DNA from 2 places in the Streptomyces sp. ME19-01-6 genome. Region 1 is predicted to be linked to the other one. Evidence: riboswitches for the same ligand, from Rfam matches in the RefSeq annotation. Region 1 holds a riboswitch; the other holds the start of a gene.
What was found. Region 1 has a riboswitch for cyclic di-AMP ahead of PV419_RS17485 (NlpC/P60 family protein). Riboswitches for the same ligand answer to the same signal wherever they lie in the genome.
Positions count from the first base shown of each region.

Region 2: another riboswitch for cyclic di-AMP. It lies ahead of PV419_RS35325 (transglycosylase family protein); the one in region 1 lies ahead of PV419_RS17485 (NlpC/P60 family protein).

Region 1 is NZ_JARAXF010000006.1:340,633-354,733, forward strand. Features, by position in the region: gene PV419_RS17430 (PspC domain-containing protein) at 1-415, shown strand, start outside; gene PV419_RS17435 (response regulator transcription factor) at 412-1,137, shown strand; gene PV419_RS17440 (NAD(P)-dependent oxidoreductase) at 1,152-1,853, opposite strand; gene PV419_RS17445 (TetR/AcrR family transcriptional regulator) at 1,974-2,678, shown strand; gene PV419_RS17450 (lipoprotein) at 2,817-3,482, opposite strand; gene PV419_RS17455 (transporter substrate-binding domain-containing protein) at 3,718-4,689, shown strand; gene PV419_RS17460 (alpha-hydroxy acid oxidase) at 4,817-5,893, shown strand; gene PV419_RS17465 (transposase) at 6,032-7,237, opposite strand; gene PV419_RS17470 (NlpC/P60 family protein) at 7,307-8,371, opposite strand; gene PV419_RS17475 (hypothetical protein) at 8,675-9,028, shown strand; gene PV419_RS17480 (L,D-transpeptidase) at 9,196-9,843, shown strand; gene PV419_RS17485 (NlpC/P60 family protein) at 9,892-11,058, opposite strand; cyclic di-AMP (ydaO/yuaA leader) riboswitch at 11,066-11,243, opposite strand; gene pcrA (DNA helicase PcrA) at 11,399-13,900, shown strand; gene PV419_RS17495 (M23 family metallopeptidase) at 13,951-14,101, opposite strand, start outside.
Region 2 is NZ_JARAXF010000021.1:31,039-45,139, reverse strand. Features, by position in the region: gene eno (phosphopyruvate hydratase) at 1-1,234, opposite strand, end outside; gene PV419_RS35325 (transglycosylase family protein) at 1,402-2,094, opposite strand; cyclic di-AMP (ydaO/yuaA leader) riboswitch at 2,096-2,266, opposite strand; gene PV419_RS35320 (transglycosylase family protein) at 2,527-3,522, opposite strand; gene PV419_RS35315 (cytochrome P450) at 3,703-4,998, opposite strand; gene PV419_RS35310 (sensor histidine kinase) at 5,583-6,704, shown strand; gene PV419_RS35305 (roadblock/LC7 domain-containing protein) at 6,701-7,102, shown strand; gene PV419_RS35300 (DUF742 domain-containing protein) at 7,099-7,470, shown strand; gene PV419_RS35295 (GTP-binding protein) at 7,445-8,035, shown strand; gene PV419_RS35290 (cytochrome P450) at 8,044-9,393, shown strand; gene PV419_RS35285 (tryptophanase) at 9,814-12,318, shown strand; gene PV419_RS35280 (DUF6479 family protein) at 12,405-12,878, opposite strand; gene PV419_RS35275 (nucleoside triphosphate pyrophosphohydrolase) at 12,921-13,931, opposite strand; gene PV419_RS35270 (SurA N-terminal domain-containing protein) at 13,946-14,101, opposite strand, start outside.

The sequences.
Region 1 (14,101 bases):
CGAGGCCGATGAGCCGGACACGCTGGCGGAGGCGGTCAAGGCGACCGCCGCCGAGGTCGAGGACCACCACGGCGTGCCGATCGAAGTGGTGGTCGTCGGCGACTGCCCGCTGGACGAGCAGCTGGCCGCGCAGCTGCAGGCCGCGCGCGAGGCGATGGTCAACGCAGCCAAGTACGGTGGCGACGGCGGGGCCGTCCAGGTCTTCGCCGAGGTCGAGGGGGCCACGGTGTTCATCTCCGTACGGGACCGGGGCCCGGGCTTCGACCTGGACGCGGTGCCGGAGGACCGGATGGGCGTGCGCGAGTCCATCATCGGCAGAATGCGGCGCAACGGCGGCACGGCGCGGCTGAGGTCCGCGCCGGACGGGGGCACGGTAGTGGAGCTGGAGATGGAGAGGGCGGCGACGACGACATGACCGACGCGAGCGAGGCGGCGAACGGGGCGGCGGCGAACGGGCCGGCGGACGAGGCGGCACGGCGCCGGGTGCGGGTCGTCCTCGTCGACGACCACCGGATGTTCCGGACCGGCGTCCAGGCCGAGATCGGGGAGACGGCCCGCACGGGCGTCGAGGTGGTCGGGGAGGCGGCGGACGTCGACCAGGCCGTCACGGTGATCGGCGCCACCCGGCCGGAGGTCGTCCTCCTCGACGTCCACCTCCCGGGCGGCGGAGGCGTCGAGGTGCTGCGCCGCAGCGCGGCGCTGATGGCCGCCCACGACCGGCCGGTGCGCTTCCTGGCGCTGTCGGTCTCGGACGCCGCCGAGGATGTCATCGGGGTGATCCGCGGCGGCGCCCGCGGCTATGTCACCAAGACCATCACCGGCACCGACCTGGTCGACGCGATCTTCCGGGTCTCCGAGGGCGACGCCGTCTTCTCGCCCCGCCTCGCCGGCTTCGTCCTGGACGCCTTCGCCTCCACGGACGCCCCGCCGGTGGACGAGGACCTCGACCGCCTCACCCAGCGCGAGCGCGAGGTGTTGCGGCTGATCGCCCGCGGCTACGCCTACAAGGAGATCGCCAAGCAGCTGTTCATCTCGGTGAAGACGGTGGAGAGCCATGTATCGGCGGTGCTGCGCAAGCTCCAGCTCTCCAACCGCCACGAGCTGACCCGCTGGGCGACGGCCCGCCGCCTGGTCTGACCTGTGGCCTGTGGCTAATAGCCGATGGTGAACCGCCGCTGTACGAACCGGGGCAGCTCGGCCTCGTCCAGCAGCGCGACGGCGGCGTCCTCGATGGAGATGCGGCTGCGCCCCTCGGCGTCCAGGACCGGCTGGTCGCCGCCGAGCCGGAAGCGGCCGGTGCGCTCGCCGGGGGCGATCTCCTCGGCCGGGCTGAAGTAGGTCCACAGCCGGTTCGAGGTGCGCAGCGCGTTCAGCGCGTCCCGGTGGCCCCGCACGGCGGCGGCGTACTCCCTGGGCAGGCCGAGTGAGTCCAGCGCCTCGTACAGCTCTTCGTCGGAGTCGGCGCGCGTGACCCCCGGCCTGATCTCCAGGCTTCCCGCGCCGCCGATCACGATGAGCCGGGTCCGGGGGTGGCTCTCCAGGGCCTTCAGCAGCGCCTTGGCGGCCGTGGTGTAGACGGTCGGATCGGCGATCGAGCGCTGCACGGTGTCCGCCATGTCCTGGGCGGCGTTGCCCGGTTGGAAGCCGCTGATCAGGACGTCCAGGCCGGGCAGGACCGCCGCCACGCTGTCGGCGTCGAGGACGTCGACGCTCTTCCACACCACGTTCTCGCGGTCCTCCTCGATACGGGAGGCGTCGCGGGTGAACGCGGTGACGTCATGGCCCCGGCCGAGGGCTTCGGTGACGACGCGCTGTCCGATGCTGCCGGTGGCGCCAATGATTCCTATACGCATGAAACAAATCTCCAATGCCGGAAGGCGGATCTATGCGGCGTGGCTATACGGCGTGTGGTGACTATACGGCGTGAAGTTTTGATACGGCAACCAAGGACTGAGACGCTGTAGAGTGCTCCCGTGGGCACGACGACGGGACGCCGGGAGAGGCTGCGGGCCGAGACGACGGCCGAAATCAAGAAGGTCGCGCTCGGGCTGATGTCCTCGGGCGGGCCGGACGCGATCACGCTTCGGGCCATCGCCCGCGAGATGGGCATGACGGCCAACGCCATCTACGGCTACTTCGCCACCCGGGACGACCTGGTCTCCACGCTGATCAGCGACGTGTACACCTCGCTCGCCGACGCCGTGGACGCCGCCCGCGACGCCTGCCCCGCCGACGACCCGGCCGGTCGCATCACCGCTTGGGCGACCGCCTTCCGGGACTGGGCACTCACCAACCCCGAGGGCTTCCGGCTGATCTACGGCGACCCCGTACCCGGCTACCAGGCGCCCGAAGGAGGCGCCGCGCCCGAGGCCGAACACCGCGTCTGCGCCGGGCTCACCGGCCTGGCCGCCGGGGCCTGGCCGCACGCCCAGGGCCTCTTCGCGGAGGCCGATTTCCAGTGGTCGGACTTCGACCCCAAGCTGGCGGGCGAGGTGCGGGAGGAATTCCCCGGACTGCCGCCCGCCGCGGTGGCCATCGCGCTGCGCATCTGGGGCCATCTGCACGGCCTGGTCTCACTGGAGATCTACGGCCATATGCGCGTCCAGACCCCGCGCCCGGACAAGATCTACCGCGCGGAGCTGGCCCAGCTGATCCGCGGGCTCGGCCTGCCCGCGTAGCGGCGCGGCGACTTCACCCCGGCCCCGACCGCATGGGCGACCGGGGCGCATGGAGCGGCCGGGGCGCGTGAGCGGTCGGGGCGTGAAGGTGAGGGCCCGTCTCCCGGGCCCGGTCCGTCAGTTGTCGGTCAACGCCGGTCAGCCTTTGGCGCCTGCCATGGTCTGCTTGGCCAGCTCGTACGCGGGCAGCATGGCCTCGTGCTCCTCGCTGTCGAGCCCGCCGAGGTGCAGCACGACGCCTCCCTGCGGGGTCATCACCGCCAGCGCCCGCTCCCGCTTGGACTCGTCCAGATCGGGGTCGTCGAGGATGTAGCTGATCTCCGCGGCGGGCAGGTCACCGGCCTTCACCTCGCTGTACCGGGCGTCGCGTACGTGCTTCTCCCCGGCCATGAACGCCTTCAGCAGCTGCCGGGGCTTGGTGCCGGCCGCGGCCTTGCCCTTGTCGCCGGTCCATACGCGCAGAAAGCCGATGTGCCCGGCGGGCTTCGCGTCGATCTCGCAGACGAGGGTCACCGGGCCCTGTTCGAGGAGGGTGGAGCCCAGTTCGGGGTCGGCTCCCTCCACTTCCTTCACCGCCTCCGCCTTCCACGACTTGGCGAGGCTGAACCGCACCGGCAGCGCGCACGCCGTGTCCCGGCCGCCGAGTTCGCCGCTCGCGGCCGCCACCTCGACACCACCCTTGCCGCTCTTGCCGCCCTTGTCGCCGTCGCCCGAGTCCGAGGAGCAGCCCGTCAGTCCCCCGAACATGCCGATCACACCGATCGCCACCGCGGCGCCCACGGCTGCCCGACCAGGTATGCGCATCGCGCTGTTCCCCGCCTTCTGCACAGAAAAATCGAAAATTCGCCGCAGCATATACCGGAACGGAAGCCGAGCGGCCGGGTCTACTGTCTGCGCCGCCGAGCCGGCCGGCGGCTCGAACTCATTGGACCCACCCCGGTGGTGATCCGGGCCGGTCGGAGTCGGTGCCCGTGTGGTAGAAATCGGCCACGCACGGGGGTAGAACGGTCGCCTCCGGCCAACGGGCGGAGGAATCGGGATGAATGCGCGGATGGTCGCGGGATGTGCCTTGACGGTGGGGGCGCTGCTGTTCACCAGCGCCTGCAAAGACGGCACGGAGGGTGGCCAGAAGGAGGCATCCGGCGGGCCCGCCGCCACGAAGAGCCAGAGCCCCACGTCCGCCACCAAGACGCCCACCGCGGTTCCCTCGCCGACCGGCACGATGGCGAAAATGCCTGCGGGTACAAACCCGGGGCTGCGGAACAAAGGCCGGCTGACGGTGTGCAGAGGCGCGGCGCAGACGCCGTTCCTCACGTCGAGCGGTGAGGTGCCGTCCTCGAACGGCGCCACGGTCGGCCAAGTCAAGGGCTTCGACGTCGAGATGTTGAGCCTGATCGGCCAGCGGATCAATGCCGTGCCCCAGTTCAACGGCAACGTCCCGGTCGACAAGGTCTACAACGGGGAGGCGCTGAAGCAGAAGTGGTGTGACGTGATCGGCGGCATATCCACGGACTCCAAGGCCGCCTTCCCGCAGATGTCGTTCAGCGTCCCGTACTTCACGCGCAAGAGCGCGATCCTCGTCCAGGGCGACGCGCGCTACGCCTCGCTCGACGAGCTGGTCGGCAAGCGGGTCGGCGCCAGGACGACCACGCCCGAATTCCCGGACGACATCGACACCTACAACGACAAGCACAGCAAGAAGATCACCGTGCAGCGGGTCGAACAGGACGAACTGCTGCTCGGCATGCTGACGAGCGGACGCGTCGACGCCGTCGTACTCGGCAACGGCCAGGCGAAGTACTTCGCGGCCCTGCACAAGGAGTCGAACCTGCACATCACGGCCGAGTTCGGCAAGACCTACCAGGCCATGTTCGCGGTACGGAAGGGCAATTCCGCACTGCTGAAGCAGATCGACGCGGCGCTGGCCGACGCGGGCCGCAACGGCCTGTACGCGGCGGCCTACCGCACGTGGTTCAGCGAGGAGCCGAAGTCCGTCCCGCCCACGGGATGAACGCGTAGCGCGCCGCCCGCGGCCGGGCCGGCCCGTGGCCGCATGCGTTTCCGGCCCCCGGATCGTGTGAATAACTTGCCTGAGCTGCCCGCTTCCTGTGATCGCGGGCAGGGGGGAGGCAGGGGAGATGGGCACTGCGGGACGGTCAACAGAAGCGGAACCGGAACCGGAACCCGAGTGGTGGCAGACCTGGGAGGCCGAAGCGGAGCGGCGGCTGCCGCCGCACGCCTACACCTACTACGCCTCCGGCGCCGGGCGTGACATCACCCGGGACGAGGGGCTGCGCGACTGGGACGTGCTGCGGCTGCTGCCGCACGTCCTGCGCCGCGTGTCCGGCGGCACCACCCGTACGACGGTGCTGGGCACCGAGGTCGCCACCCCGGTGCTCGTCGCCCCCATGGCGGGCCAGGAGTACGCCCACCCCGACGGGGAGCGGGAGATGGCCAAGGGCGCGGCCGGCGCCGGGTCCCTGCTGGGCGTGACGACCTGGACCGCCAGCCGCTTCGAGGACGTCGCCGCCTCGGGCGCTCCCTGGTGGTACCAGGTGTACGTCACCCGCGACCGCGGCCTGACCGCCGAACTCGTCCGGCGCGCCGCCCACCACGGCGCCCGCGCCCTGCTGTTCACCGTCGACCTGCCGGTGCTCGGCCGCCGCGGGGACCGGCAGCGGGCCGCCGACCTCGACCCGACCGTGCGCCTGGTCAACCTGGCGGGCCGCCAGGTGCTCCCGCGCGAAGAGGTCCAGAGCGAGCCGGACCTGACGCCGGACCTGATCGGCTGGCTGCACGAGACCAGCGGGCTCCCGGTCGTGGTCAAGGGCGTGCTGCGGGCGGACGACGCCAAGGTCGTCGCGGACCACGGGGGCGCGGGCGTGGTGGTCTCCACCCACGGCGGCCGCCAGCTCGACCGCAGCGTGACCTCGGCGTCCGCGCTGCCCCGGGTGGCCGAGGCGCTCGCGGGCAGCGGCGTCGAGGTCTACGCCGACAGCGGGGTGCGCCGCGGCGAGCACATCGCCGCGGCCCTCGCGCTGGGCGCCCGCGCGGTGTTCGTCGGCCGCCCGGCGCTGTGGGGGCTGGCGACGGAGGGGGCCGCCGGGGTCCAGGAGGCCGTGGACCGGCTCACCGCCGAACTCGCCCACACCATGACCCTGCTCGGGGCCGAGACCCCCGCCGCGCTCACCCCCGACCTTGTTTCCGGGACTTGAGCGCGCAGGGAATCGGGGCGCGACCGCTGGCCTGGGTGTAGCCGCTACCCGAGGCTGATGCGTCAAGCGGCCGCATCCAGCGTGTCCTTGACCGTGACTCCGCCGACGACTGAAGTCGCAGGCTTCCTGCATCGCTGGCTAAGCAGCGTTGCGGAGGGCCGGCCCGGCCCTGTTGAGGACGTTCCGTGCGCCCACGTGGTCGGCGTTCGCGAGGAAGCCGCAGGAGACGCATTCGAACTTCGCTTGGGTGATGCGGTTCTCCTTCGCTGCGTGCCCGCATTCGGGGCATGTGCGGGAGGCGTTGCGGGCGTCCACCACGATCACTCGACGACCGGCGCTCTCAGCCTTGTCCGTCAGGATTCTCAGGAACGTCCCCCAACCCGCGTCCAGAATACTGCGGTTCAGCCCGGACTTCGCGGCGGCGCCGTTCCGGAGGAAGGCGCCGACGTTGTCGGGGTCGGGCTTGGGCGCGGGCGTCTTGGTCATGCCCGCTGTATTCAGTTTCTCGTGGGCGATCAAGTCATGATCGCGGACCAGTTCATTCGCCGTCTTGTGATGGTGGTCGAGTCGCTGCCGCCTGATCTTCGCGTGCAGCTTCGCGGCCTTCCGGGCCGCAGCGCAATGCTTCTTCGTGCGGTGCTGGGTGCGCTCGGGGAAGGTACTCAGGCACCGTTGTGCTTCGGCCAGGGCTTCAGCCGACTTGTTCAGGAAGCGCGGGTTCTCCTTGTGCGCTCCGTTGGAGTCGGTGAAGAAGTGCACCGTGCCCATGTCGATGCCGACGATCGCCCCCGTGGCCGGAAGCGGTTCGGCGGGTACCTCGTCACAGGCGAGGATCACATACCAGTGCACGCCCTCACGCCCGACGCTGATCGTCTTGACTCGCCCGCGCACCGGCCGGTGCTGGTGTACGCGGACGTGTCCGACGCCTTGCAGGCGTACGCGGGTCTGACGGTCGTGCGGACTGGAGTCCCAGCGGCAGCCGTCGCCGTCCCTCGGGAACTCCACTGTGTCGAAGTGCCCGACGCCCTTGAAACGTGGGTAGCCGGGCTTGTCACCGGCCTTCACGCGGCGGAAGAATGCGGCGAACGCCTTGTTCAACCGGCGGAGCGTGGCCTGCTGAGAACTGAACGACCAGCGCGCCTGATCAGGGTCGACTGCCCGGATCTCCTTGAGCTGCGCTGACTGCTGCCCATAGGTGATGCTCGTCTTCGAGCTGTGCCGGTAGGCATCCCGCCGCTCCTGCAACGCGGCGTTGTACATGCGGCAGTGGTCTCGCAGCATCTCGCGAAGGGCTTGCTCCTGGCGGACGGTGGGGCGGAGGCGAAACTTGTAGGTCCTTATCACGACCGGGCCTCCTTGCCCTTCATCCAGAAATCCCTTCTCGTCGTCTTGGCCCGGAACCACCGGCCGCCCCTACGCGGGGCGGGTCGCCCCCGCGAACGGCATCTGGTCGATCGGCGCCACGCGGACGGGCGCGCCGGGGCGCGGGGCGTGGATCATGCGGCCGCCGCCGATGTAGAGACCGACATGGCTGACGCCCGCGTAGAAGAAGACCAGGTCGCCTGGGGCCAGCTCGGTGCGCGAGACCCGTCGGCCCGCGTTGATCTGGGTGTAGGTGGTGCGCGGCAGGGCCACCCCGGCGGCTTGCCAGGCGGCCTGGGTGAGCCCCGAGCAGTCGTAGCCGTGCGGGCCGGTCGCGCCCCAGATGTACGGCTTGCCGAGCGCCCCGTACGCGTATGAGACGGCGCGGGCCGCGCGGCCCGACGTGGTGTACGGCGCGGCGCCGGTCCGGGTGCCCTGAGCCTCCCGGCCCTTCTGAGCTGCCCGGGCCTCCTGAGCCTCGCGGGCCTTCTGGGCCTCGTAGCGGCGGCGCTGCTCGCTGGTCAGCCGGTCGAGGAGGGCCTGGGCGGCGGCGAGCTTCTTCCGGGCGGCGCCCTTGTGCCGGGCGAGCGCCGCCTGGGCTCCGCGCAGCTGGTCGAGCCGGTCCTGCGCCTCGCCGCGTACCTGGCGTAACTTCCGGGCCTGGCGGGAGAGGCCCGCGACGGCGGCGGCCTGGCGGCTGCCCACGCGGTCGGCGAGCGAGGCGCGCCGCAGATACTGCTCGGGGGAGGAGGACAGCGCGAGCTGGAGGGTGGGCGCGACGGTGCCGGAGCGGTACTGGGCGGCGGCGAAGGCGCCCAGCGCGTTGCGCGAGGCGTTCAGCCGCGCCGTTCTGCGGGCCGCCTCGTCGCGCAGCTGGTCGAGCGCCTGGCGGGCCTTGCCCGCCTTCTCCTTCGCGCCGTTGTACTTCTCGTTGGCCTCCTCGGCCTCCCGCTGGTACCGGTCCACCTTCTCCCTCACCTGGGCGGTGGTGAGGCGGGTCTCGGCGTGGCCGGTGCCGCTCATGGCGGTGGCGGCGGCCCCCGCGAGGGCGACGGCGGCGGTCCAGGCGGTCCCGCCCGTGAGCGAGCGCTGCTTGGGCTTCCTGTGCGACGCCACGGCGGCGGGTCACCTTCCCTTTTCATCGCGGTCCTGCGCATATCTGGCAGGTGGCAGCCCGCCCATGAGGCGGGGACCCTCGGTTGACGGGAAGCGGACTGCCACCTGGGGGAGGAAGCTAGGCGGGCGGGCACGGGCGGGCGGTGCGATGAACGGGAGTGGACGGATTCGGTGTCCTGCTGCCCATAACCGACCGCCCGGCGCACGGCCGTCGATGATTCGCGGGGCGGCCGTGATCGAAGCGACGATCGTGACCCACCCGGTTGCCGGGGGCTGCTATGGGCAGGGCTACGCTCGCCAACCATGGACGTCCTCATCAATGTCTTCGTCGGGCTGCACATCGTCGGCATCGCCGCGCTGCTCGGCGGCTTCCTGGCGCAGCTGAAGCCGATGCGCGCGGGCGAGGGGCGGATGACCCCGGGGATGCTGCACGGCGCGCTGACCATGCTGGTGACCGGTGCCGCGCTGGTGGGGCTCAACCAGGCCGACGACAACAGCGTCAACAACATCAAGATCGGTGTGAAGCTGGCGCTGCTGATCGTGATCCTGGGGCTGGTCTATGTGAAGCGCGACGAGGAGAAGGTCGAGTCGGCGGCCCTCGGCGCGGTGGGGCTGCTGACCACGGCCAACATCTTCATCGCCGTCCTGTGGACCTGATACGCGCACGCCGCACCCGCGTACGAGCCCGCGAGTGACTGTCAGGTTCCGCACAACCTGTTGGCCCCACTGTCTGTCTCACCAGGTAAGGCAGGCGAAGGGAGCGGGCAGTGGGGGTACTTGCGGGATGGGGCCGCCGTACGGGCGTGGCCTTGGGGGTAGCGGGGATGGTGGTGCCGCTGGCGGTCGCGCTCGGCACTCCGGCGCAGGCCGCCTCGTCGTGCACGACGAGCATCGGGCCGTACCAGAAACAGGTGGAGAAGTTCCTGGGCCGCCCGGTGGACGGGCGGCAGTCGCGGACGGACTGTCTGGCGATTCAGAAGTTCCAGGTCAACCACGGCATCAGCCCGACCATCGGCTACGCCGGGCCGGTCACCTGGGGCGTGATGAAGCTGATCAACTCGCAGAAGGCGGCCGGGCACAACCCGAACAAGGCGAAAAAGTGCCCCACCAACAAGGGCCGCATCGCCTGCGTGGACCTCACCCGCCAGCTGAGCTGGATCCAGGACGGCTCGCGGCTGGTGTACGGCCCGGTGCCGGTGCGCACCGGCCGCGACCGGTATGAGACCCGGGGCGGGCTGAAGAAGATCTACTGGCGGAACATCGACCACTGGTCGACGATCTACGACGTCCCGATGCCGTACAGCCAGTTCTTCGATGGCGGCCAGGCCTTCCACTCCATCGCGGGGAGCGTGTGGTCGCCGCCCGGCTCCCACGGCTGCGTCAACATGCGCAAGAGCGACGCCAAGAAGTACTGGAGCCTGCTGCGCAACGGCGACGACGTGTACGTCTACGGCCGCAAGCCCGGCACCTGAGCCGCCGCCGTCCGGGTCCCGGAGAGCCCTCCGGGACCCGGGCAGCCGCTACGCGGGGCGGACGCTCCCGTAGATCGGCATCTCGGTGATCGGCGCGATCTTGACCACATCGCCCGGCTTCGGGGCGTGGATCATCATCCCGTCGCCTATGTAGAGGCCGACATGGCTGATGTCGTCATAGAAGAAGACGAGATCGCCCGGCTCGAGGTCGGAGGTCGACACGCGGGTGCCGACCTTCACCTGGTCCCAGGTGGTGCGCGGCAGTGAGACCCCGGCGGCCTTCCAGGCGGCCTGGGTGAGCCCCGAGCAGTCGTAGGAGTTGGGGCCGGTCGCGCCCCAGACGTACGGCTTGCCGAGCTGCGACCGCGCGAAGGCGATGGCCTTGTCGGCCTTGGTGGCGTACGAGCCGGAGGAGCCCGAAGACCCCGAGGAGCCGGTGGATCCCGAGGACCCCGAGCCGCTGCCCTGGTTCTGCTGCTGCTCCTGTTGCCGCTTGGCCGCCGCCTCCCGCTGCTTCTGCGCCAGCTCCGCCGCCTTGCGCCGAGCCTCCTCTTCCTTCTTCTTCTCGATCGCCGCCAGCCGCGCCTTCTCCTCGGCGGTCAGCTTCGACAGCAGCTGACGGGCCTGGGTGAGCTTGTCCTGGACGGTCTTCTTCCTGGTCTTCAGCTGCTGCTGCGACCGGGTCAGCGAGGCCAGGCTCTCGCCGGCCTTCATACGCTCCTTGGCGGCCTTGGCCTGCTGCGACAGGAAGTCGTCGACGGCCTGCTTCTGCTCGCCGGTCAGCCGGTCCATCAGATGGGACTGGTCGAAGAAGTCCTGCGGGTCGGAGGCGAACAGCAGGGTCGCGGTGCTGGAGGCCATGCCGCCGTCGCGGTACTGCGCCGCCGCGTAGCTGCCCAGCTTGCGCCGTGCCTCGTTCAGCTTCTCGGTGCGCTTGGCGACGCTGTCCAGCAGCCGGTCGACCTTGGCGCGCTGCTCGCCGGTGCGCTCCTTGGCGGCGTTGTAGCTCTGGGTCGCGGATTCGGCCTGGTGGTAGAGCGTGTCGACCTTTTTCTTGACCTCTTCGACCGTCGGCTTGGGCTTGCCGGGCTCGGCGCTCGCCGTCTGGGAGAGGAGGGTGACGGAGGCCAGGGCGGCCGTGGTGACCCCGACGGCCGTGCGGCGGCCGGTGGCCGAGTCCAGTATTCGGGTCCGCGGCTTGCGGTGCGACGCCAAAGGAGGCGACTCCTTCCGTGGACCGCCTACCGGGTTAGCTGTCGGGTTCGGGCGTCGGAAGGCTGCCCTACGGGCCGTGCGGCGGACGGTTGGCGTCGCCGCGTGGCCCGATTCACCCCAGTGGTACGTCTGGGTCCCCGGCTCCGGCTGCCTCGCGGCGGGGCCGGACTCGGCGGAGACAGCCCGTGTCGACGCGGTCGCCGACGGGTTCCGGACCGTCTGACGCAGGACGGTAGCGGGCTCGTGGGGCTTGTGTGAAGTCTGTGTTCGAATTGCCCCGAAACCGTTTCGTGATATCCGCACGTACGCTGTCAGTGCGGCGGCCTAGACTCGGTGAGCGATGAGCAGCCTCTTTGACGACAGCTTCCTGGCGGACCTCGGGCCCTCGGACGAGGAGCCTCCGCCGCCCGAGGACGACGGCCGGCCCACCGCCGAGGACGTCCCGCACGACCTCTTCGGCGGGGCGTTCGACGCGCCCGCCCCCAAGGACGCGTACTACCGCGACGGCGCGGCGCGGCCCGCGGTGGACCCGGCCGCGCTGCTGGAGGGGATGAACGAGCAGCAGCGGGCCGCCGTGGTGCACACCGGCTCGCCGCTGCTGATCGTCGCGGGCGCCGGGTCCGGCAAGACCCGGGTGCTCACCCACCGCATCGCGTATCTGCTCGGCGCGCGCCAGGTGCACCCCGGCCAGATCCTCGCCATCACCTTCACCAACAAGGCCGCGGGTGAGATGAAGGAGCGGGTCGAGGAGCTGGTCGGGCCGCGCGCGAAGGTCATGTGGGTGTCGACCTTCCACAGCGCCTGTGTGCGCATCCTGCGCCGGGAGTCCAAGAAGCTCGGCTTCACGTCCTCCTTCTCGATCTACGACGCGGCCGACTCCAAGCGGCTGATGGCGCTGGTGTGCCGGGACCTCGACCTCGACCCGAAGCGGTATCCGCCCAAGTCCTTCAGCGCCAAGGTCTCCAACCTGAAGAACGAGCTCATCGACGAGGAGACCTTCGCCGGACAGGCCTCGGACGGCTTCGAGAAGACGCTCGCCGAGGCGTATGCGATGTACCAGTCGCGGCTGCGTGAGGCCAACGCGCTCGACTTCGACGACATCATCATGACGACGGTCAATCTGCTCCAGGCGTTCCCGGACGTCGCCGAGCACTACCGCCGCCGCTTCCGGCACGTCCTGGTCGACGAGTACCAGGACACCAACCACGCGCAGTACACGCTGGTGCGCGAGCTGGTGGGGACGGGCCCGGTGGCCGCCGCCGACGGCGGGCAGGGCGAGGGCGGCGACGGCGAGGCGCTCGGGGCCGCCGAGCTGTGCGTGGTGGGCGATGCCGACCAGTCGATCTACGCCTTCCGGGGCGCCACCATCCGTAACATCCTCCAGTTCGAGGAGGACTACCCGGACGCCACGACCATCCTCCTGGAGCAGAACTACCGCTCCACACAGACGATCCTCAGCGCGGCCAACGCCGTCATCGAGCGCAATGAGAACCGGCGCCCGAAGAACCTCTGGACCGACGCCGGCGCCGGGGCGACCATCACCGGCTATGTGGCCGACACCGAGCACGACGAGGCGCAGTTCGTCGCCGACGAGATCGACCGGCTGACGGACGCGGGCGAGGCCAGAGCCGGGGACGTCGCCGTCTTCTACCGGACCAACGCCCAGTCCCGTGTCTTCGAAGAGATCTTCATCCGGGTCGGGCTGCCGTACAAGGTCGTCGGCGGCGTGCGCTTCTACGAGCGCAAGGAGGTCCGCGACGTCCTCGCGTATCTGCGGGTGCTGGCCAACCCGGAGGACTCCGTCCCGCTGCGCCGGATTCTGAATGTGCCCAAGCGCGGCATCGGCGAGCGCGCCGAGGCGATGATCGACGCGCTGGCGCTGCGCGAGAAGACCACCTTCCCGCAGGCGCTGCGCCGGGTCGACGAGGCGTACGGCATGGCGGCCCGCTCGGCCAACGCGGTGAAGCGGTTCAACGTGCTGATGGAGGAGTTGCGCACGATCGCCGAGTCGGGGGCGGGGCCGGCCACCGTACTGGAGGCGGTGCTGGAGCGCACGGGCTATCTGGCGGAGCTGCAGGCGTCCACGGACCCCCAGGACGAGACCCGCATCGAGAACCTCCAGGAGCTGGCGGCCGTCGCCCTGGAGTACGAGCAGGAGCGTGGCGAGGAGAACCCGGGCACGCTCGCGGAGTTCCTGGAGCAGGTCGCGCTCGTCGCCGACTCCGATCAGATTCCGGACGACGACACTGATGGCTCCGGGGTCATCACGCTGATGACGCTGCACACCGCCAAGGGCCTCGAGTTCCCGGTGGTCTTCCTCAGCGGCATGGAGGACGGGGTCTTCCCGCATATGCGCGCGCTCGGCCAGACCAAGGAGCTGGAGGAGGAGCGGCGGCTGGCGTACGTCGGCATCACGCGGGCGCGCGAGCGGCTGTATCTGACCCGGTCGACGATGCGCAGCGCCTGGGGCCAGCCCGCGTACAACCCGCCGTCCCGGTTCCTGGAGGAGATCCCGGACCAGTATGTGCGCTGGCGGCGGACCGGGCCCGCCACCCCGTCGGCGTCGATGGGGGCGGTCGGGGCCGCCGCCGGGGTCGCGTCCTCGCTGTCCTCGTCGCGTTCGAGGGCGGGGGCCGGAGCCGGTGGCTTCGCCACGCGCCGGGCCAAGGAGCGGCCGGTGGTCGCGCTGGCCATCGGCGACCGGGTCACCCATGACTCGTTCGGCCTCGGCACCGTCGTCGCGGTGAAGGGAAGCGGGGACAACGCGGAGGCGACGATCGACTTCGGCGACGAGAAGCCGAAGCGGCTGCTGCTGCGGTACGCGCCGGTGGAGAAGCTGTAGGGGGGCGCACCGCGCCGCCGACCGGCGGCGCGGTGGGTCGCCTGGGTCGCTCAGGTCGGGTCGAGTCCGTGGGTGCGCAGCCACGGCAGCGGGTCGATGGCCGAGCCGCCGCCGGGGTGCACCTCGAAGTGCAGATGCGGCCCGGTGGAGTTGCCGGAGTTCCCGGAGTACGCGATGACGTCCCCGGCCTTGACCGAGCCG
Region 2 (14,101 bases), on a different contig from region 1:
CGTCGTCGAGGATCTCCTCGATGCGCAGCAGCTGGTTGTACTTGGCCACGCGCTCGGAGCGGGCGGGGGCGCCGGTCTTGATCTGGCCGCAGTTGGTGGCGACGGCCAGGTCCGCGATGGTGACGTCCTCGGTCTCGCCGGAGCGGTGCGACATCATGCACTTGAAGCCGTTGCGCTGGGCGAGCTCGACGGCGTCCAGGGTCTCGGTCAGCGAGCCGATCTGGTTGACCTTGACCAGCAGCGCGTTCGCGGTGCCGCTCTCGATGCCGCGGGCCAGCCGCTCCGGGTTGGTGACGAACAGGTCGTCGCCGACCAGCTGGACCTTGTCACCGAGCTGGTCGGTGATCGTCTTCCAGCCGTCCCAGTCCTCCTCGTTCAGCGGGTCCTCGATGGAGACCAGCGGGTACGCGTCGACCAGCTCGGCGTAGTACGCGGTCATCTCGGCGGCGCTGCGCGACTGGCCCTCGAAGGTGTAGGAGCCGTCCTTGTAGAACTCGGAGGCGGCGACGTCGAGCGCCAGCGCGATGTCCTGGCCCGGCTGGTAGCCGGCCTTCTTGATCGCCTCGACGATCAGGTCCAGGGCGTCGCGGTTGGAGTTCAGGTTGGGGGCGAAGCCGCCCTCGTCGCCGAGGCCGGTGGACAGGCCCCGCTCCTTCAGCACGGACTTCAGGGTGTGGTAGACCTCGGTGCCCCAGCGCAGCGCCTCGGAGAAGGACTCGGCGCCGATCGGCGCGATCATGAACTCCTGGATGTCCACGTTGGAGTCGGCGTGCGAGCCGCCGTTGAGGATGTTCATCATCGGGACCGGCAGGAGGTGGGCGTTCGGGCCGCCCAGGTACCGGAAGAGCGGGAGGTCGGAGGCCTCGGAGGCGGCGTGCGCGACCGCGAGCGAGACACCGAGGATGGCGTTGGCGCCGAGCGAGGACTTGTCCGGGGTGGCGTCCAGGTCGAACATCGCCTGGTCGATCAGGCGCTGCTCGGTGGCGTCGTAGCCGACGAGCTCCGGACCGATCTGCTCGATGACGGCGAGGACGGCCTTCTCGACGCCCTTGCCCCCGTAACGGTTCTTGTCGCCGTCACGGAGCTCAAGGGCCTCGAAGGCACCGGTGGAGGCACCGGAGGGCACGGCGGCACGGCCGGTGCTGCCGTCGTCGAGGCCGACCTCGACCTCGACCGTGGGGTTGCCTCGCGAGTCGAGGATCTCGCGAGCTACGACGACGTCGATGGACGGCACGAGGATCTCCTTCGTATGGGTCTGTGGTTCTGCAGCATGAGCCTAACGGGCCCGGGGGGCCCACCCGACGAAGCCCCGGCAGGGCGCGCCTCAGGTGGGGGGCGGCGCGCCCGGCCGGGGCCGTCTTCTTCGGGTGCCGGGGTGGGGGTAAGGCCCGGCGGCGTGGGTCAGGAAAGGTGCAGCTGCTGGCCCGGGTAGATGAGGTTGGCGTCCTCGACGATGTCCTTGTTCAGCTCGAAGAGCTTCTTCCAGCCGCCCTCGACGTGGTGCGCCTCGGCGATCTTGGAGAGGGTGTCGCCGGACTTGACCTTGTACTCGCCGTCGCCCTTCTTGACCGCGTGGCGGGCCTGCCCGCGCCCGGCGTGCTGGTCCTCGCCGCGGGGCTGCGCCTTCGGCTTGGCGGGCTGCGCGGGCTTGGCCGTCTCGGCCGGCTTGGCAGGCTGAGCCGGCTTCGCGGGCTGGGCGGTGGACGTCGAGGGGGTCGGGCTGCCGGTGGTGGTCAGACCGGTGCCGCAGACCGGCCAGGCGCCCTTGCCCTGCCCGGCCAGGACCTTCTCGGCTATCTGGATCTGCTGGTCCTTGGTGGCCAGGTCGGCGCGGGCCGCGAAGGCCGTGCCGCCGTACGCGGCCCAGGTGGAGTTGGTGAACTGCAGGCCGCCATAGAAGCCGTTGCCCGTGTTGATCGACCAGTTGCCGCCGGACTCGCACTGCGCGACCGTGTCCCACTGGGCGGTGGTCGCGGCCGAGGCGGAGGTGGCCCCCAGGAGCGGTGCGGCGACGGCCGCACCGGCGATGCCGGCGAACGCGGCGATGCGGGTGACCTTGGAGGGACGGCGGTGCTTACCCTTGTCGTTACGCATGTTCGTTCCTCACCGACGCCTACGAGGTGAGCTGTCGGGTTCGGGCTGTGAGTTGCCCGGCCCGGTGCGGCTGACCGCACCGTGGCTTCACCCCGAGCCGAACGGGCCCGTCTCCGGGCCGCTACGGCGCCTACCTTGGTTCCCCCGCTCCTGCCTCCGGCGCAAACGCGTCTGGTCCCCCCGACCGCCGGCAGGACTCGGCGTGGCGATCGACGGTGCCCGCGGTGGCGAGCGAAAAGACGTTAAACACACCTTCCGATGAGGTTCAAACCCCTACATCCCAGCGAATGAGGCGGTATCCGCATCCAGCCGTCCCACATCTACGCAGGTGAGGCCGGGTGCGGAAAGATCGGACAGGCGACACACGCCGGGCGATGTGACGAGATGTATATCTCACCGTCGCCAGATCGGGCAAATCACCCCGAACTGCCGCTACCTCGCGCTGAGATCGAGACGCTGACCAGGGTGAATGAGGTCCGGGTCGGTTCCGATGAGGGTTTCGTTGGCCTCGTAGAGCTCGGGCCACCCTCCGTCCGCCTTCTGGTCGCCCTGGTCGCCCGCGATGTCTGACAGGTTGTCATCGCCGCGCACGGTGTAGTCCGCGCGCCCGAGGGGCTGGAGGGGCGTCTCGGCGCGCTCCGCGTCGTCGCGCGAGGCGTGGCGCCCCGAGGACCGGGCGTCGTCGTCCGCCGTGCCCGCGGAGTCCTGCTCGCGGGCGTCGGGCGCGCCACGGTGGCGACCGGTGGGGGCGCCGGAGGAGTCGTCCTCGCCCTTGGCGTCGCGGCCGGAGGGCGTGTCACCCTCGTCCGACGCGGAGCCGCCCTCCTCCCGGGACACCTCGCCGGAATCGCCCGACTTATCCCCCTTGTCGCCGGACTTGCCGTCCTCGACCACGGAAGGATCCGACTTATCAGCCTTGTCGGACGTACCGGATTCTCCGGAAGCACCAGAACTATCAGAACTATCCGGCCGATCGCCCTGGCTGGAGTTATCGGACGATTCACCCGTCGCGGAGTCGTCAATCCCCGCGGCCTCCTTCGCCCCCTGGGACGCCGGCGTACCCTTCCCGTCGGGGTCCACCTCCAGCAGGTCGCCGAGATCGCCGAGGTCGGCGAGCCCGGCGCCCAGCGCACAGCTCGGCCAGGCGTCCGGGCCGCGGTCGCCGAGGATCGCCTGGGCGATGGCTATCTGCTGGGAGCGGCTGGCGAGGTCGGGGCGCGGGGCGTACTGCTGGCCGCCGTACTTCCTCCACATATCCAAGGTGATCTGCAGACCGCCGTAGAAGCCATTGCCCCCGTTGGCGCTCCACATCCCGCCGCTCTCGCACTCGGCGACGCGGTCCCAGGTCTGGGTGTCAGCGGCCTGGGCGCTGACGGCGCCGAAGAGCGGCATGGCGATGCTCGCGCCCGTCACCCCCGCTGCGACCACGATTGCCGGAGCCTGACGGGGGCGGCGGTGTCGACCGTTCCCGGAGCGCATGCGTTCTGCCTCTCGTGTGGCGGCTGAGTCGTCGGTTGAACATAGCGACGCCACCTAATCATCACAAGCGGATGTATCCCAGGTCACGCAGTGATCACGCGGTTGACGTTATGTCACGTATGCCCGTCCCTAAGGGCGTTGTGCGGCCTCGGATGGGGCGGTCGGACCCCAGGTCACGGGCAGTTCGCGCAGCCCTCGCATGATCAGTCCACCGCGCCGGCGGACCTCCTGCGGCTCCACCGCGAGCCGCAGGTCGGGCAGGCGTCGCAACAGGGTGCCGATGGCGGTCTGGGCCTCCAGCCGGGCCAGTGGCGCGCCCAGGCAGTAATGGATGCCGTGGCCGTAGCCGAGGTGCTGGTTGTCGGCGCGGGAGAGGTCGAGCACATCGGGTGAGTCGAAGCGCTCGGGGTCGCGGTCGGCGGCGGCGAGCACCACCAGCACCGGCTCGCCCGCGGTGATCCGCTGTCCGCCGATCACCATGGGCTCGGTGGCGAACCGCCAGGTCGCCATCTCCACCGGCCCGTCATAGCGCAGCAGTTCCTCGACGCCGGTGGCCAGCAGCCCCTCGTCCCCTTCATTGGCGGCCCGCCGCAGCCGGTCGCACTGGGCTGGGTCGCGCAGCAGCGCATAGGTGCCATTGCCAATGAGATTGACGGTCGTTTCGAAACCCGCGAACAAGAGCACGAAGCACATGGCCGCGGCCTCGTTCTCGGTGAGGTGCTCGCCGTGGTCGCTGGCCCGGATCAGCCCGGAGATCAGGTCGGCAGCCTTGTCGTCGTCATCTTGACGCAGCGACTCCCGCTTGCGGTGGATGAGATCGGCGAGGTAGGCGCGGATCCGCTTCACCGCCCGGGCCACCCCGCCGCGCGGTCCGCCGCCGTGCCGGATCATCATCCCGGCCCAGTCCCGGAAGTCGTCCTGGTCCTCGCGGGGGACGCCCAGCAGATCGCAGATGGCATAGATGGGCAGCGGGAAGGCGAACTCATGGATCAGGTCCGCCTCTCCTCTTATCCGGAAGCCGTCGATGAGGCGGTCGGTCAGCTCCTGCACGCGCGGGGCGAAGGCCGCCACGCGGCGGGGGGTGAACGCCTTGGACACCAGCCGCCGCAGCCGGGTGTGGTCGGGTGGGTCGATGTTGAGCAGATGCGTCATGAGGTCCGCGCTGCGCTCACCCGGGATACCCACCTTGCCCTTGGCGTGCGCGGCCTCGCTGTGGTGCATCGGATTCTTCGACAGCCGGGGGTCTGCGAGCGTGGCCCGCGCGTCGGCGTAACGGGTCACCAACCACGCCTCGACGCCGCTGGGCAGAGTGGTCCGGTGGACGGGCGCGTGTTCCCGCAGCCAGGCGTAAGCGGGATACGGATCGGCGGCGAACTCCCAGCTGAAAAGGGTGGGGGAGCAGGCGGGGTGGGGCTGGTCTGACACCCCCCGACAATACGGCAGGACCCCCGAATCCGTGATCCCATAGAAAAAGGGCATAAACACCGGTCAGATATCCGATGCGTGTACGAATGCCCGATCAGCCGCTCCAGCGCAGCGTGATTGGCCGATATCAGACCGCTACCACATGCCTGATGGCGGCCTCAACGGGCGCGGCCACGCGATGTCCTGCCGCGCTCGGCGACCCCGGTGAACACGGGGCGAACAGCACATGACTGAATCGACGTCAGGGAGACGAATGGGACAGAGGCACATGCATGCCGGTCCCTGACCCTGGTGATACGATCACCGCGCTTGCCAGGCGAGCCATGAGCGCGTAGACACGCGGCGATCCGGCCAAAAGCCGGAAAGGGTCATCACTCTGAGGAGCATTATGCCGCCAGTCGGGCATGTGGAGCCGATCCGGCAGACCGACGCCCCCGCACTGGCGCCGTGGAGACGAACGCGCTGCCCACGGGCCCGGCGGGCACCGTCCGGGCACTGACTCGCCGCCGCCCCGATGAGAAATCGGAACGCATCGTACGAAACCCTTTCAGTCCCTGGCGGTCTAGTCGCTTAAAGAGAGTCTCATGACGCAATACATACAGGATCCAGCGCTCTGGGCTCTGATCGTTGGTACGCCTCTCGCCGCAACTGCCATATTCCGCGGGCGAAAGGCGCGTACAAAACTCGTCAACGAGAAGACCGAGCTCCAGAATCGCTATACCGAACTCGAAAGCAATTATTCGGCAGCGGTACAGGACGCCCACAGCCGCGCGGAAGAGGCCACGAAGAGCGCCCTGAAGTCCGCGATGCGCACGCTCCAGGGTCTCGCCAACGAGCAGCAGTTGGCGATCTCCAAGACGCAGGAGAAGTACGGGGAGCACTACATGCTCCAGGACCTCCTCGAGATCGACCACATGAACTCGCAGTTCGGTCGGCGTGCCCAGTCCATCGCGGTGCTCTGTGACGGCTGGCTCGGCCGTCAGCGCTCCGTCGCCTCGGTGTACGACGTGGTCCGCAGCGCGAAGGGCCGCATCCGCCACTACACGCGCGTCGAGATCCGTTCCCAGTCCAATTTCGCGGTGGTCAGCCGCGCCGTCGAACCGGTCGCGCTGGCGCTGGCCGAGCTGCTGGACAACGCGACCAGCTACTCGGCGCCGGACTCCCCGATCGACATCACGATCCGCACCGTGCCCAAGGGCGTCTGCGTCATCATCGACGACGCCGGTGTCGGTATGAACGAGGAAGAGAAGAACAGGGCCGACGAGCTCCTGTCTTCCAAGCGCGCGTCGGGCGTCACGGGCCTGGGAAACCCCCCGCAGTTCGGTTTCGCGGTCATCGGTGTGCTCGCCGCCCGATATGGCTTCACTGTCTCCGTGGATTCGGCCTCTCCCTACGGTGGTGTGCGAGCGGTGGTACTTCTGCCCGAGGACCTTCTCACCAACATGCCCGAGCCGGAGGAGCCCCCGGCGACCGCCCCGCCCGTCGACAGGCGCGCCGAGGAGGCTCCCCCCGCCGAACCCTCCACAGACGGGGGCCTGCCCAAACGCCGGCGTAAGGGCTCGATCTCCATCGTGCCGAAAGCGGACTTCACCCCCGCCCCGGCCCGGTCGAGCGAGGAGACCGCCTCGATCATGGGCGCCTTCCAGCGCGGCACTCAGTCCGGCCGCTCCGCAAACCCGAGCAGGGAAGGGCACGATCTTTCGTGAACAACGATCTGTCATGGATGCTTGAGAGCGCCCTGGAGGTACCAGGCGCCCGTCACGCACTCCTGGTCTCCGCCGACGGTCTGCTGATGGCCCGCTCCAACAATGTCCAGAAGGACGAGGCCGACTCGATCGCCGCGGCGATGAGCGGCATCCAGTCGCTGAGCCGCACGATGTCCAGCTTCTGCGGCGACCCCCGGATGGCCTGGCGTCAGACGCTGGTGGAGTTCGACGGCGGCTGGGTCTTCCTCATCTCCGCCGGTGAAGGCGCCTATCTGGCCGTCTCGTCCGCCCCTGACGTCGACATGGCGGACATCACCTTCCGGATGCAGCAACTTGTCGGCCAGCTCGGCAAGGCCCTCAGCACTCCGCCTCGAGAGAACACAAGTATTCAGGCATGATTACACCGGGTGAGCAAGAGCCAGAGGCCGCGCCCTTAGTGCGACCGTACGTCATCACCAACGGTCGCGGGTTGCCGGACAATGACCAGTTCAATCTGATCACGCTCGTCACCGCCTCCGAACAACGGCCGCCAAGCCATTACGACCCGGAGAAGCGCCGCCTGTTGGACCTGTGTGGCGGAGGCTACCTCTCGGTCGCCGAAATCGCGGGACACCTGGGACTTCCCATCGGCATCGTGAAGGTTCTGCTGTCCGATCTCTCCTCGGACGGCTATCTCGTCACGCGCGCCCCGGCACCTCCCGCCCAACTCGTCGACGTATCGGTCCTTCAGGAGGTGCTGGATGGTCTCCAGGCCCGCTTCGGATGAGGACGTCTATCTGCGCAACGATGTGCAGATAGCCGCCAAGATCCTGGTGGTGGGGCATTTCGCCGTGGGCAAGACGACCTTCATCGGCACCATGTCGGAGATTCCCCCGCTGCGCACGGAGGAAACCATGACGCAGGCGGCGGCTCACGTCGACGACCTGCGCGGTGTCCGCGGCAAGACCACGACCACCGTGGCCATGGACTTCGGCCGGCTCACCCTCAGCGACCGACTTGTCCTGTATCTGTTCGGCACCCCCGGACAGCAGCGCTTCGTGCAGGTGTGGGAGGACATGACCCGCGGCGCCCTCGGGGCGCTGGTGCTGGTCGACCCCGAGCGCCTCAAGGAGTCGTTCGACGTCATCGACCTGGTCGAGCAGTACGGGCTCCCCTACGCGATATCCGTCAACCACTTCGACGGCACGCCGATCCGCTCCGACGACGAGCTGCGTGAGGCTCTCGACCTACTGCCGGAGACCCCGGTCGTCACCTGTGACGCACGCGACACGAAGTCATCGGCCAACGCACTGATCACGCTCGTGCGCTATCTGCAGGAACGTGCCCGCTAGGAGCAACCATGAACAACCAATCGGCCTTCCCCGAACCACCACCCGGCTGCCCCGCGCACAACAGCGGCCGGCGAGTGCCCATGTACGGGCCCGAGTTCGCGGCCGATCCGCAGGCCTACTACACCTATATGCGCCACTTCGGGCCGACCGCGCCCGTCGAGCTGGCGCCCGGGGTGGAGGCCACCCTCGTCACGGACTACTCTGCGGCCCTCCAACTGCTCCAGAACCCGGACACCTTCCGGAAGGACTCGCGCCGCTGGCGCGACTTCAACGAGGGCAGGATCAGCCCCAACAGCCCGGTGGCGCCCCTGCTGGCCTACCGGCCGAACGCCATGTTCACCGACGGGGCGGAGCACATGCGGCTGCGCCAGGCGGTGACCGACACCCTCGCCCGGATTGATTCGCACCAGCTGAGCCGTCACGTCGAGCGCGTTTCCACCTACCTCATCGACCAGTTCAGCTCGCGTGGCTCGGTCGATCTGCTCAACGACTACGCCAAGCTGCTGCCGCTCTTCGTGTTCAATGAGCTCTTCGGCTGCCCGGCGGAAGTCGGCGACCGGGTGATCTTCGGCGTTTCCGGCATTTTCGACGGCATCAACGCCGAAAAGGCCAACGAGGTGCTCGGCCAGAGCGTCGCCGAACTGGTCGCGCTCAAGCGAGCCAAGCCCGGGGACGATGTCACCTCCTGGCTGATGCAGCATCAATCTCAGCTCACCGACGAGGAGATGGCGCATCAGCTCGTGCTGCTTCTCGGCGCAGGAGCCGAGCCGACACGGAACCTCATCGGCAACGCGTTCCATATCCTGCTGTCGGACGACAGGTATTCCGGGGGCGGCTTGCTGGTCGAGGACGCCATCGACGCCGCGCTGTGGAACAGCCCGCCGATGTCGAACTACGCGCCCCATTTCCCGGTGACCGATGTCGAATTCGCCGGAGGAAAGCTGCGGGCGGGCGACCTCCTCCTGGTCAGTTTCGCGGCGGCGAACACGGATCCGGCACTCGCCGCGTCCCGCCAGATGCACAGCAAGCGGGCGCACCTGGCATGGAGCGCGGGTCCGCACGCCTGCCCGGCGAAGGACCCCGCCCAGCTCATCGCCGTGGCCGCCATCGAGAATCTGCTCAAGCGGCTGCCCGACATCGAACTCGCGGTGCCCGAGGAGAGCCTGACCTGGCGTCCCGGCCCGTTCAACCGCGCGCTGGCCGCCCTGCCCGCCCGCTTCACTCCGGTCCGGTCCGAAATGCAGCCGAATCTGCCCCCTCGGCAGGAAAACGCCACGGCGGGCTCTCCCGGCCGAGCGTCCGGCAAGTCGGAGAAGGGCGGCCTGTGGAGCTCCTTCCTCTCCTGGTGGAGGGTGTGATCCACACAACAACTCCATGCGATTTCATACGGCATGGATGTTCAGATGATCGGGTAGGAGAGAGCGCGAAAAACGTCTTGGCCAAAATCTAAAAGGAGGTGTCGTGGAGCCTGTTGCCCTCGGCGCGGCTACCGCTCGACGTACCGTGGTTTCGCTCCCAACCCGACCACACACCCCCTGCGGCCAATCGAACACCTACCCCCTTTATTTCGAACTACACACGACGGGAGACGAGATACCCGCCCCCTGGGGCGGGTATCTTCTCGTCGGTCACGAGGCATGCGCTCTTCACGGCACATTCACATCACCTCGGCCGAACCGCCATTACCCCGGCGGGCACCGGAGGGGTCTGTGAAGCTCTTCCGTATAGGGCGGAGTAAACCCGTCGAAGCGCGGGACGAGTCGCCACAGGCCCCCCGGTTGGGGGACCTCGTCACCGGGCAGCTGCTCCGGCTGTCGGATGTGGCGGGACTCAGCCGGGCGGACGCCTCGGTCTACGCCGGACTGCTGCAGGAAACCCTGGGCGCCGCCGGCCGTTGGCCGTTGACGCTGCCACCGCCGTACCCCACCTTCCTCTCCGACGACCACACACCGGCCGAGTTCTCCCTGGCCTTCACATCGGGCCGGTCCCCGGCGCTCAGGGTGCTGTTGGAGCCGGGAGCGGCCTGCGCCGACCTGGCAGAGAACGGCCGCCAGGGCCTGCGCACGGTCCGCGAGACAGCGCGGCGGTGGGGGTTCACCACCGACCGGCTCGACCGGATCGAGGACCTCTTCTTCCCCTCCTCCCCGCAAGGGCCGCTGGCCCTGTGGTGCGCGCTGGAACTTCGCCCCGGCGGGGTCCCCGGGGTGAAGGTCTATCTCAACCCCGGGGCCAACGGCCAGGACCGAGCCGCCGAGACGCTACGCGAAGCCCTGGGCCGGCTGGGCCACGGACGGGCCTTCGACGCGCTGCCCCCGGCCGACGGCTTCCCGTTCCTCGCTCTGGACTTCGGGGCCTGGGAAGCGCCGCGGGTGAAGGTCTACCTCACGCACCACGACCTGTCCGCCACCGACGTGGGCTCCCTCTCCCGTATGAGTCCCGAACCGAGCCGCGAGCTGCTGGAGGACTTCTTCCGCACCGCCGGGGGCGATGAGCGGCTGAGCGGACGGCCCGTCATCACCTGTCACTCCATCACCGGGACGGACCCGGACCTGCCCAGCGGGTTCACCCTCCATATACCCGTCCGCGGCTACGTGCGCCACGACGGACAGGCTCATGAGCGGGCGGTGGTCCTGCTGCGCCGCCTCGGCCTGGACAGCGCGGCGTTCGACCAGGCGCTGACCGCGTTGACCTCGCGCCCGCTGCAGGACGGCGTAGGTCTCATCGCGTACCTGGCGCTGGTCCACGAGCGGGACAAGCCGACTCGGATGACCACCTACCTCTCCTGCGAGGCGTACGACGTGAAGCCGCCACGCGCCCCACAACCACCCCGCCAGGTCCTCCCGTCCCGACTCGGGGCACGGGCGGGACTCGGATACGAACACCGGAAAGACGCACAGACAGGAGCAGTGGCCAGCGTGGAGCCCTACAGGATCAAGGTCGTCGAGCCCATCCCCCTCACGACCCGGCAGCAGCGCGAGGAAGCCGTCAAGCGCGTCCACTACAACCTCTTCGACCTGCGCGCCGAGGAGGTGACCATCGACCTGCTGACCGACTCGGGTACCGGCGCGCTGTCCGCGGCACAGCTCGCCGCCGGCATGGCCGGCGACGAGTCGTACTCGGGTTCCCGCTCCTTCTACCGGTTCCACGAGACGATTACGGAGCTGACCGGGTACCAGCACATCCTGCCGGTCCACCAGGGGCGCGCGGCGGAGCGTGTGCTCTTCTCGACCCTGCTGGAACCCGGCCGCCTCGTGCTGTCCAACACGCACTTCGACACCACGCGCGCGAACGTCGAGCTCTCCGGCGCCGAGGCGAGGGATCTGCCCTGCCGCGAGGCCCGGGACCTGGACAGCACGGAGCCGTTCAAGGGGAACATCGACCTGGAGGAGCTGAGCCGGACGCTGTCCGGGCCGGACGGCTCGCGGGTCGCCGTGGTGGTCATGACCATCACCAACAACGGCGGCGGCGGCCAGCCCGTCTCCATGGACAACCTGAAGCGGACCGCCGCCCTGTGCAAGCAGCACGGCGTGCCCCTGTTCCTGGACGCCGCCCGGTTCGCCGAGAACGCCTGGCTGGTGACCCGCCACGAGGCCGCGTACCGCAACCACACCCCGCGCCAGGTTGCTGAAGAGGCGTTTCGCCTGGCGGATGGCTGCATGATGAGCGCCAAAAAGGACGGCATCGTCCACATCGGCGGCTTCATCGGGCTGAACGACCCGGAGCTGGCCCAGAGGTGCGAGCTGCTCCTCATCGCCACCGAGGGGTTCGCGACCTACGGCGGCCTGGCCGGACGCGACCTGGACATGATCGCCCAAGGGCTGACCGAGGTCACCGACCCCGGCTACCTCGCGGAGCGCGCCGACATCGCCTCCCACCTCGCCGACCGGGTGCGCGCCGCGGGCGTCGACATCCTCGAGCCGCCCGGTCTGCACGCGCTCTACCTCAACGCCGGGCGCCTGTTCCCGCACATACCGGCCCACCACTACCCCGGCCACGCCCTCGCCTGCCAGCTGTACCTGGAGGGCGGCATCCGCTCGGCCGAGCTGGGCTCGCTCTACCTCGGTGAGGAGGACGAGGCCGGCAACCCGGTGAAGAGCGCCCCCTACGAGCTGGTCAGGCTGGCGCTGCCGCGCCGGGTCTACACGCGCAGCCACTACGACCACGTCGGCGAGACCCTGGAGAGGATCGTCAAGAACGCGGAGTCGGTGCGCGGCTACCGGATCGTGGAGCAGTCCCCCATCCTGCGCCACTTCCGTGCCAAGCTCCAACCGGTGGCCGTCTAGCGACGGCTCCCTTCCAAGCCCCGTGACGCGAGGGCCCGGCACATCGGTGCCGGGCCCTCGCGTCGCGCCCGCCCTCGCGCCGCCGCTCACCCGTTACCGAACGAACCGCCGCTGCCCTCGTTCCAGGTCGGCCGCGCGCCGCCGTCGTCGGCGCTCCGCCGGGAATCCTCGTTGCCGGAGCCGCCGAGCTGGTGCGGCAGCCGACGGGTGCCGTCCCGGGGCAGCTCCTCGGGCTCGCGGTTCTCCCTGACGTAGCCGACGCGCGCGGACTCCTGGTGCCCCGGGCCGTGGCCGTCCGCCCGCGCCCGGCCCTCGGGTTCGCCGACCGCCTGCCAGGCGCCCGCGCGCCGCTGCGGGCCCTGCGGCGGCGCGGGTTCGCGGGCCCGTAGGCGCATCCCCCACCACACGGCCGCGATCAGCAGGACGACGATCACGATGCCCACGACGAGCGGTCCCGTCCCGACCAACAGGTCCCGGTTGACCGCGAGATCACCGGCATTGGATGCGGCGTCATGTGCGGCGTCGTATACGGCGGTGCGTGCGGCGTTGTGTGCGTACATGCCGCCCCGGGTACCCGGGGCCACAGCCCTCACTCCCGGGCGCTACTCCCCGCCGCCCCGCACGCCTTCGGCCGCCCGGATCGCGTCCCGGTAGGTACGGGCCGCGGCGCGCAGCGCCGTCTCCGGCTCAATCCCCTGCCCGGCCGCCCGCGCCGCCAGGGCGAGCAGTTCGTAGCCGACGCCCTCCCCCTCGGGCACCGGCACCTCCAGGCCCGCCGTACGGGCGCGGGAGGCCAGCTTGGCGGCCAGCGCGAGCGCGGGCTGGCCGAGCGGCACGCCGTCGGTGACCGAGTCGCGCTGCTTCTCGGTCGCCTTCGTACGCAGCCAGTGCGCCCTGACGTCCTCGGCGGTCTCGGCCGCCTCCTCGCCGAAGATATGCGGATGGCGGCGGATCAGCTTGTCCACGATCCCGCCCGCCACCTCGTCGATCGAGAACGGCTCGTCCGGGTCCTCCTGCGCGATCCTGGCGTGGAAGACGACCTGCAGCAGCACATCGCCCAGCTCCTCGCGCAGCGCCTCGCGATCGCCCTGCTCGATGGCCTCGACGAGCTCGTACGCCTCCTCGATGCCGTACTTCACCAGCTCCTCGCTGGTCCGGGCGCCGCTCCACGGGCACTCGACCCGGATCCGGTCCATCACCTGGACCAGGTCGAGCAGGCGGGCGCCCGGCAGGTCGTACGCGCCGGGCAGCAGCTCCAGATCCGGCATCCGCTCCCGCCCGGACCCGGCGAGCCGGGCCAGACCGTCGGTCAGCGCGGACTCCCCGTCCGCCGAGGTGATCACCACGGCGGTGCGGCCCGGCGCGGTGGCGCAGTAGTCGACCAGCTCGCGCGCGCCGAGGGCCGCCTCCTCCACCTCGACGCCCGCCTCCCGCAGATACGGCAGCTGCGGATGGGCGGAGTCCGCGCACAGCACCCGGTCCGCGCCGCGCAGCGCCTGCCACGCGGGCCACGACAGCAGCCCGGGCGCCACCCGGTGGCTGGTGGTGAGCAGGACGATACGGCCGGTGGGGCCCGCGGCGGGAGCTGTGTGGAGGGCTTCGGAGGCGGTCACCCTTGAAACGTAACCTACGCCTGCTGCTCCACATCCCCGGAGGTCCGCAGCCAGCTCTCCTTGGTCAGCACCGCCGTGCCCCGGGTGTCGTCCCACTTCCCGTAGCGCGGGTTGACCTCGATCGACAGCTCCTTCGAGGTCCGGGCGAAGACCGCGTTGACCTTGGCGGT